DNA from 4 places in the Nocardiopsis mwathae genome. Region 2 is predicted to be linked to each of the others. Evidence: riboswitches for the same ligand, from Rfam matches in the RefSeq annotation. Region 2 holds a riboswitch; each other region holds the start of a gene.

Region 1 (2,191 bases), 2.0 Mb from region 2:
TGGGTCCGCATCACCCGCCTGGTCGAGCGCATCCTGCAGGCGGTCCTCGTCGAGGTCCGGGGCGTCGAAGGGGTCGCGGCGGCGCCGGTGCGGCAGGGCCAGGCGGGCGGCGTCGCGGACGTCGTCGGAGGTGACCTCGATGTGGTCGCGCCAGGCGGCCAGGGCCATGGCCGCGCGGGCGGTGACGATGTCCGCCCGCAGCCCGTCGACCTCGAACGCCGCGCACACGGCGGTGACCTGGCGCAGCGCGGCGTCGGAGAGGACGACCCCGGGCAGCCGCTTGCGTGCGGCGCGGATGTGCGCGGCGAGTTCGGCGTCCTCGCCGGAGTATCCGGCGGCGAAGGCTCCGGGGTCGGTCTCGAAGGCGAGGCGGCGGCGCACCACCTCGGCCCGCTCGGCCGGGTCGCGGGTGGCGGCGACCTCGACCGTGAGGCCGAAGCGGTCCAGCAGCTGCGGGCGCAGCTCGCCCTCCTCCGGGTTCATGGTGCCGACCAGAAGGAACCGTGCGGCGTGCGCGACCGACACGCCCTCGCGCTCGACGTGCGAGGTACCCATCGCCGCCGCGTCCAGGAGGAGGTCGACGAGGTGGTCGTGGAGCAGATTGACCTCGTCGACATAGAGGACGCCGCGGTGTGCGGCGGCGAGCAGGCCGGGTTCGAAGGCTTTGACACCCTCGGTGAGCGCGCGCTCGATGTCCAAGGAGCCCACCAGGCGGTCCTCACTCGCGCCGACCGGCAGCTCCACGAGGCGTGCGGCGCGCTCGGCGGGGACGGCGCCGTGGGGGTGGGGCCCGTCGGGGCACCGGGGGTCCGCGGCGGCGGGGTCGCAGGAGAACCGGCAGCCGTCGACGATGTCGAGGTCGGGCAGGAGCGCGGCGAGGGCGCGCACGACGGTGGATTTCGCGGTGCCCTTCTCACCTCGGACCAGCACACCGCCGACCGCCGGGGAGACGGCGTTGATCAGCAGCGCCAGTTTCAGGTCGTCCATGCCGACGACCGCGCTGAAGGGGTAGCGAGCCGGAGCGCTCACGCGGGTCAGTCCTTCCTCGGGAGTCCACGCCCATAGGGGTCGGTCGCGGCGCCGTGCAGTCTCCTGGCTCCCAGATCGCCGCGTCCCCGCCGCCTTCCCACCGGTGTCGTCCGGCAGTGGCTACGGTCGCGGGTCCGCTCCCTGGTCACAGTGGCGGGACCGCCCCGGATTCGCACCGGGTTCCTGCGTGCGGCGGCGGACCCCGGTAGGGCCGCACCGCCGACGTCGGCACCGCCCACCAGAATGGCACACGCCCGCCGGAGGACACTCCCGCGTCGGCTTTTCGGGCCGACCGGCCTATCCGGATGCTGAAACCGGTTCTAGCATGCGGTCCAGGCACCCGCTTCCCGCCGAGCGACCGATGGAGCGCACATGGCCACGGACCTGAAGCTGGGACTCGCGGTGGGGTACTGGGGTGCCCGCCCCGACGACGCCACCGCGACCGTACGGGCCGCCGAGGCCCTCGGGTACGACTCGGTGTGGACCGCCGAAGCCTACGGATCCGACGCCTTCACCCCGCTGGCCTGGTACGGAGCCCGGACCGAACGGATCGGCCTGGGCACCGGGATCGTGCAGCTCTCGGCGCGCACCCCGGTCGCCACCGCCATGCACGCGCTCACCCTCGACCACCTGTCCGGTGGGCGCCTGCGGCTCGGCATCGGGGTGTCCGGCCCGCAGGTGGTGGAGGGCTGGTACGGGCAGCCGTTCCCCCGCCCGCTGCAGCGGACCCGCGAGTACCTGGACATCATGCGCCGGGTCTGGCGCCGCGAGGCACCGGTCACCGCGCCGGGACCGCACTACCCGCTCCCCTATCCGGGCGGGACCGGGCTGGGCAAGCCGCTGAAGCCGATCACCCACCCGCTGCGCCCGCACATCCCCGTCTACCTGGGTGCCGAGGGACCGAAGAACGTCGCGCTGGCCGCCGAGATCGCCGACGGCTGGACCCCCCTCTTCTACCACCCGCGGATCAGCCCCGACGTGTACGCCGACGCGCTCGCCGGCGCCCCCGACGGCTTCGACATCGCCTGCACGGTCGCGGTGATCCCGCACGAGGACACCGCCGCGGCGCTGCGCGCGGCCAAGGCGCCGATCGCCTTCTACATCGGCGGCATGGGCGCCCGGGATGAGAACTTCCACCTCAACGTGTTCGTGCGCATGGGCT
Region 2 (2,191 bases):
CGCGGCCCCCGGTCCCCGCGGGGTGGGGCCCGACGACGCGTCGGACGTCCGCTTCGACATGCCGCCGCTCAGAAGGCGTCCGGGTGCAGCTGCTCGGCGACCTCGTGGACGGCGTCGCCGACCCGGACCCCCACCACCGCCGAGGACAGCGGTAGTACGGCGAACCGCTCCTCCTTGACCGCCGGGATCTCGGCGAGCGTGGGGTTCTCCAGCAGCGCCCGCTTCTTCTCCTCCACCGGTGTCGCGCCGTAGTCGTAGATCAGGATCGCGTCCGGGGAGCGCTCGGCGGCCTGCTCGATGGAGACGTCGGACCAGACCTTGTCGAGGTCGTCGAAGACGTTGCGCCCTCCGGCTCGCTTGATGATCTCGTTGCCGATCCCCTTGCCACCCGCGGTGAACACGGTCGCGTCGATGTTGTCGACGACCAGCACGTCCACCGGGTCGACGCCGTCCAGCCGGTCCTGCGTCTCCTCGACCCGCGCCTCGATGGAGTCGACGACCTCGTCGGCCCGGTCCTCGACATCGAAGATCGACCCGACGGCGCGGATCTCCTCGGCGACGGTGTCCACGGTGACGGGGTCCGTGCACTCCTCGATGTTCTTGTAGGTCGCGATGCCGACGTCGTCCAGGGCGTCGCGTCCCCGCCCCTCGCCGGCGTCGAAGGCACTGGCACCGAAGCCCGCGTAGGCGAAGTCCGGGTCGGCCTCCAGGACCTGCTCGAACGACGGGTACTCGTCCGCCAGCACGGGGATCGCGTCGTAGGCCTCCTCGAACTCCGGCAGCACCGCGTCGTCGAGGTAGGCGGTGCCGACGAGCCGGTCTTCCAGGCCGAGCGCCAGCATCACCTCGGTGGCGTGCTGGTTGAGCGTCACGGCGCGTTCCGGAGGCGCGTCTACGGTGACCTCGGTGCCGCAGTTGTCGAGGGTGAGGGGGAAGCCTTCGGGGGAGTCCGCGGTGGCGTCCTCGGTCGGCCCGGTGCCGCAGCCGGTGAGTGCGACCGCGAGGGCCGCTGCCGACGCCGCCGCTGCCGTGGCGGTGGGGGTGAAGGGAGCGACTCGGCGGCGGGAGCCGGCCAAGGAGAAGGGGTGGGGTGGGATGGGCACGTCCGGTCCTCTCACGGGATCCGGGCGCGGCGGGACGTGCGGACGTCCGCGCTGGCAGGGCCGCGGGCCCGCTCGGCCCGGGGTCCGCGCCCCTGGTCGACGGTGACGCGACGGCCCAGTCTCCTGACTCCCGGATCATCGCCTCCCCCGGCCTTCCGGCGCGCGTGCGCGCCGTGGCCGTGACGTCTGGGTTCGACTTCCCGGTCACAGTGGCGGGACCGTGCCGGATTCGCACCGGCTTCCTGGTTTCCGTCGCCACTGGCGATCGTAGGGCCAGGGCGGGAGGCCATATGGGGTGAAGCGGAAGAGCGGCATCAGATCGTGATCTTGAGCACGAAGTGGTGCGGGACACCAGGTGGAGGGGTGTGCGTCACTGGGTCAAGGTAAAGCCATGACCTGCCTATATGTACCCTTCGTTACGGTAAATGTCGGGTCGGACAAGGTCTGGACGGACTGGATGGCCGACCGAACAACCCTGGACGACCCAGGCATCGGCCAGGTCTCGAAGCAGTGACCAAGTCCATATCGGTCATTGCCATACGTTTCACCCGCAAGACAGGATTCGGTCGATTCCTGTGATCTTCATCCGCATCCCGACGAGCAGAGAAAAGAGGGGAGCCGAGTGAGCAGTTCGATGGTGGCTTCGACCGTCACCTTCGCCATGTACTTCGTGGCGATGGTCGCGATCGGGCTCTGGGTCTACAAGCGGACGACCTCCCTGTCCGACTTCGTCCTCGGCGGCCGCCAGCTGAACAGCTGGGTGGCGGGCCTGAGCGCGAACGCGAGCGACTTCAGCGCGTGGCTGCTCCTGGGGCTCCCCGGAGCGATCTACCTCTCCGGCCTCGGCGAGGCGTGGATCGCCGTGGGCCTCGCGATCGGCTTCGCCGCCAGCTGGTACCTGATCGCCGGCCGGCTGCGCGTCTACACCGAGCGCGCCACCGACGCCCGCAACGGCGGCGAGTCGAACTCGCTCACCCTCTCCTCCTACCTGGAGAACCGGTTCAGTGACCACAGCGGCGTGCTGCGCGGCGTATCGGCCATCCTGATCCTGCTCTTCTACCTCTTCTACGTGGCTTCCGGCCTGGTCG
Region 3 (2,191 bases), 4.3 Mb from region 2:
CCTTGACGGCGGGGTGCACGTCCCGCCAGGGGCTGCGGTAGGCGGCGGCGTCGATGGCCAGCATCGCGGGCGCCGCTCAGTCGCGGGCGGGGGCGGTGCCGTCCGGGGCGTCCCCGTGCGGGGACGCGTCCGTGGCGTCGGGGTCCCGGGGAGCCCCGGTGGTCCCGGCGGCCGAGGCGGCTGCCGACGGTGCCGGGGCCTGTTCCCGGCGCATACGGGAGCGCGTGTGCACGACACCGAAGTAGTAGCCGATGATGCCCGCGCCGATCGCGGCCTGCACCGCGAAGATGCCCGACTCGACCTCGGCCGAGGGGGCCTCGAACAAGGGGTCGAGCCACGGCTCGTAGGCCGGTGCGATCTCCTCGACGGCCTCCTCGCCCTGTTCGTCGGCGCCGGGGAAGGGTTCGTCGAGGTGGTCGCCCGCGCCGGTCACCAGTGGAAGCGCCGCGATCACCGCGATGACGGCCACCATGGCCCAGGTGATCCACGCCCGGGGGCGCGGGCCGCCGTCCCGGCGGGGGTCGGTGCCCTGGTCCGGCCGGGGCTGCTGCGGCTGTGCCGGTGTCATCGTTCAGGCCTTCTTTCGCTCGGTCGGGGCACCGGCGGTCGCCGCGGAGCGCAGCACGCCGAGTCGCAGCAGCTCGCTGCGGCTGGCACTGATGAGCAGCCGCACGATGACCACGGTCATCAGGCCCTCGATGACCGCGAGCGGGATCTGGGTGACGGAGAAGATGGTGCCGAACTTGATGAACGCGCCCAGGACGCCGGCCTGGGCGTCGGGGAAGGCCAGTGCCAGCTGCAGGCTCGTCACCGAGTAGGTGGCCAGGCTGGCCAGGCAGGCCGCGAAGAACACCGACAGCCCCAGCGAGGTGTTCTCGGTGAGTGCCCGGGTGAGCCCGCGTACCAGCCGGAACACACCGTAGGCGACCCACGGGCCGACGATGGCGAGCGAGAAGACGTTGGCGCCGAGCGTGGTCAGCCCGCCGTGGGCGAGGAGTAACGCCTGGAAGAGCAGGGTGATCGTGCCGAGTGCGGCCATGACGGGTGGTCGGAAGAGGACCGCGCCGAGACCCGTCCCGGCCGGGTGCGAGCTGCTGCCCGTGACGGACGGGATCTTCAGGGCGGACAGCACGAAGCAGAAGGCGCCGGCGGCGCCGAGGAGCAGCTTGGACTCGGGGTTGGTGCGGATCGTCGTCGTCAGCGCGCGGACGCCGTGGATGACGAACGGCGCTGAGACCGCGGTCCAGGCCACGGCGTGGACGGGCGGGAGGAAACCTTCGGCGATATGCATCTGTAGGGGACCAATCTCCAACACCTCGTGGACGGTCGTCGTATGCCGTGGCCGGTCTCCTGGCTGCGGGTCGACGCCCGTCGCCGGCCTTCCCAGGAGAGCGTCCGCGTACGGATGCCCTCCCAGTGGCCGTCACCGCCCGCTCCGCCGGAGGCAGGGGACGGGGCCCCGGGCTTCCCGTTCACAGTGGCGAGGGCCGCGCCGGTTTCGCACCGGACTTCCCGAACACCACGGCTCCCTGAAGGTAATGCCCTGGTCGTGCGCTTTGCAATAGCCAAAGATTCGCAATAGGTGCAGATGGGGCGACCGAAATCCCGACCCGGTGCGCGCTTCGGCCGCTCCGCAACGGTGCGGCCGGGCCGAGGGGGCGGGAAGCGCGGGTGTAGGGTGCGCTGTCGTCCGGTGCGGCGCGGGAACGGGAATTCGGCGAGGTGGTTTCTGGTGCGGGACACGGTGGGACGGTCTGCGGGCGCAGGCGCGCCCCCGTCGACCGCGGCCGAGGCGGACCTGCGGCACCACGGCGACGCCGAGACCGGCCCCGGGCTGCTCGACTTCGCGGTCAACGTGCGGACCGGGACGCCCCCGCCGTGGCTGGCCGAGCGGATCCGCGCGTCCGTCGCCGACCTGGCGGCCTACCCCGACCCCTCCGCGGCGCGCCGCGCCGTGGCCCGGCGCCACCGGCGCGATCCGGCCGAGGTGCTGCTCACCGCCGGGGCGGCCGAGGCGTTCGTGCTGCTCGCGCGGGTGCTCAGGCCGCGCCGTGCGGTCGTGGTGCACCCCCAGTTCACCGAGCCCGAGGCGGCCCTGCGCGCGGCCGGCCACCGGGTCGAGAGGGTCGTCCTCGCGCCCGACTTCACCCTCGACCCGCAGCGCGTCCCCGAGGACGCCGATCTGGTCATG
Region 4 (2,191 bases), 4.0 Mb from region 2:
CGTGCAGCAGGGAGCAGGAGGTGCCGACGACGACGCGGTCGGCCAGGCCCAGCAGCGAGCCCAGGGTGGACAGCGCCTTGGGGAGGTCGGCGCGCCAGACGTTGCGCCCGTCGACGACGCCGGCCACCAGGGTCTTGCCGCCCAGACCGGAGACGGCGGCGACCTCGTCCACCGACTCCGGGCCGGCGACCAGGTCCAGGCCGATACGCTCCACGCCGGTGCGCTTGAGGACGTCGAGCGCAGCGGTTCCGATGGACCCGAAGTAGGTGGCGACGAAGAGCTCCGGACGGTCGGTGAGCTCACCGAGCCGGGTGTAGGCCCGCTCCAGCGCGACGGGTTCGGCGCGGCCGTCGTCGGTCGCCAGGATCGGCTCGTCCAGCTGCACCTGGTGCGCTCCTGCGGCGGCCAGGCGGGCGAGGAGTTCGGCGTAGCAGCCCAGCAGGTCGTCGAGCAGGTCCAGCGGCCGCCAGCCCTCCGGAGCGTCGGCGGCGGGCTTGGCCAGCATCAGGAAGGTGAGCGGGCCGACGATGACCGGATGCGTCCGGATGCCCAGCCCCTTGGCCTGGGTGAACTCCGAGAGTGGTTTGGCGGGGTCGGCCAGGCGCGGCCGCCGGCCGGGGGCGAGTTCGGGGACCAGGTAGTGGTAGTTCGTGTCGAACCACTTGGTCATCTCCAGGGGGGCGACGTCGTCGGCGCCCCGGGCCATGGCGAAGTAGCGCCGCAGCTCGGCCTCGCGGCCCTCCCCGGCGAAGGCCGGGGTGCGGAACCGCTCGGGCACGAGGTCGAAGAGGACCGCGGTGTCGAGCATGTGGTCGTAGTAGGAGAAGGTGTTGGCGGGGATCTCCGCCACCCCGGCGTCGCGCAGCGTCTCCCAGACGCCGCGGCGCAGTCGGGCGGCGACGGCGTCCAGTTCGGAGACGGTGGTGCGTCCCCTCCAGTAGGCCTCACTCGCGCGCTTGAGCTCGCGGTCCGGGCCGATGCGGGGGTAGCCGAGCACGGTCGTCGTCATCGGACACCACCGCCGCGGAACGGGGTTCGGATAGTCATCTGGCTCTGTCTCTCCCTCGTCGAACAGCCGTCGGCGGTCCGGCCGTACCGTTCGGGGGAGCAGCGCGGGAGCACGGGTGCACGCGTGGCGCCCGCCGCCCTCGGCCCTCCCTCGGGGCACGTGGACCTACCGCGGACGCGGGCGCGTCCGCGGGCGGAGGGCAGGTATTCGGACTCGTGGGCATGCGCACCGGATGTCCGGTACGCGACCTACCGGCCGCCGCTTCCCAGGCGTTTCGGCCCAGTGCTGTTGACGGCTGTCGTTCCCACTCACCGCTGCGGGGCAGTCCCGGATTCGCACCGGGTTCCCTCTTACGACACGCCCGGCGGATGCCATGCGTGTACCGACCGCGGCTGCCAGTATAGGGACGCGCCCGCGGGCGCTTGAGTCCGACATGCCACCATCCGCCCGAATCATCCCTCTTGCTGGGGTTTTGCGTTCCGGTCAGCGGGTGTTGACGCTCTTATTGCCTGTCAGCACAGCGGGCGGCCCCTCTGCCGTTCTAAGCTCGTTGCGTGGGCCCGGTTCCACCTCCGGAACTCCCCCAGGCGAAGGCGATCCGGACCCCTGCTCGACCGAGATTTCGGGTCTGAAGAACTCCCCAAAAATGCGAAAGACGTTCCTTCCCTTGCAGACAGATCCAGGCGGCTCCCACACGCCGTTCACCACGCCCCATTCGCCCGCGCCGACCGCGGCCGGTCGGCGCACCCCACGCCTGCCTCGGGTCTTCGCCCCGCTCGTGGTCGCACTCGCGACCGCCCTGGCGCTCGGCGCCTGTACCTCGCCCGATGCCGAACGACGGTCGGATCAGCCCGAGCGCGCCAAGGCCACCGGTGAGGCCGACGAGCTCACCGTCGTCGATCTCGACAACGTCCCGGACGTCACCGAGGAGAAGAAGGAGACCGAGGAGAACGGTGTCACGGCGTCGCTGAGCTACCCCAAGGTCCCCAACGCCGACCCGCTCGCCAAGCGGCTCGACGAGATCACCGACCGGGAGCGGGACGACTTCCTCGGGGCCGTCCCCAAGGCCGAGTCCATCAAGATCGGGTGGAACCTGAGCGTCGCCGGCGACGACGTCATGGCCGTGCGGCTGACCCAGGACGAGAAGGACGACGAGGGCGAGCGCACCGCCTGGGCCACCTA

What was found. A riboswitch is a leader RNA that binds a small molecule or an ion and turns the genes downstream of it on or off. The one in region 2 is predicted to bind cobalamin.
Region 1: it holds a riboswitch for cobalamin, as region 2 does, so the genes downstream of both, HNR23_RS14555 (putative cobaltochelatase) here and HNR23_RS23490 (ABC transporter substrate-binding protein) in region 2, are expected to answer to the same signal.
Region 3: it holds a riboswitch for cobalamin, as region 2 does, so the genes downstream of both, HNR23_RS04365 (energy-coupling factor ABC transporter permease) here and HNR23_RS23490 (ABC transporter substrate-binding protein) in region 2, are expected to answer to the same signal.
Region 4: it holds a riboswitch for cobalamin, as region 2 does, so the genes downstream of both, metE (5-methyltetrahydropteroyltriglutamate--homocysteine S-methyltransferase) here and HNR23_RS23490 (ABC transporter substrate-binding protein) in region 2, are expected to answer to the same signal.

The regions. Positions count from the first base shown of each region.
Region 1 is NZ_JACHDS010000001.1:3,378,333-3,380,523, forward strand. Features, by position in the region: gene HNR23_RS14555 (putative cobaltochelatase) at 1-1,029, opposite strand, end outside; cobalamin riboswitch at 1,086-1,215, opposite strand; gene HNR23_RS14560 (LLM class F420-dependent oxidoreductase) at 1,402-2,191, shown strand, end outside.
Region 2 is NZ_JACHDS010000001.1:5,360,874-5,363,064, forward strand. Features, by position in the region: gene HNR23_RS23490 (ABC transporter substrate-binding protein) at 69-1,103, opposite strand; cobalamin riboswitch at 1,200-1,395, opposite strand; gene putP (sodium/proline symporter PutP) at 1,738-2,191, shown strand, end outside.
Region 3 is NZ_JACHDS010000001.1:1,095,811-1,098,001, forward strand. Features, by position in the region: gene cbiQ (cobalt ECF transporter T component CbiQ) at 1-64, opposite strand, end outside; gene HNR23_RS04360 (energy-coupling factor ABC transporter substrate-binding protein) at 77-568, opposite strand; gene HNR23_RS04365 (energy-coupling factor ABC transporter permease) at 572-1,291, opposite strand; cobalamin riboswitch at 1,324-1,539, opposite strand; gene cobC (Rv2231c family pyridoxal phosphate-dependent protein CobC) at 1,745-2,191, shown strand, end outside.
Region 4 is NZ_JACHDS010000001.1:1,346,516-1,348,706, reverse strand. Features, by position in the region: gene metE (5-methyltetrahydropteroyltriglutamate--homocysteine S-methyltransferase) at 1-1,009, opposite strand, end outside; cobalamin riboswitch at 1,208-1,393, opposite strand; gene HNR23_RS05415 (polysaccharide deacetylase family protein) at 1,788-2,191, shown strand, end outside.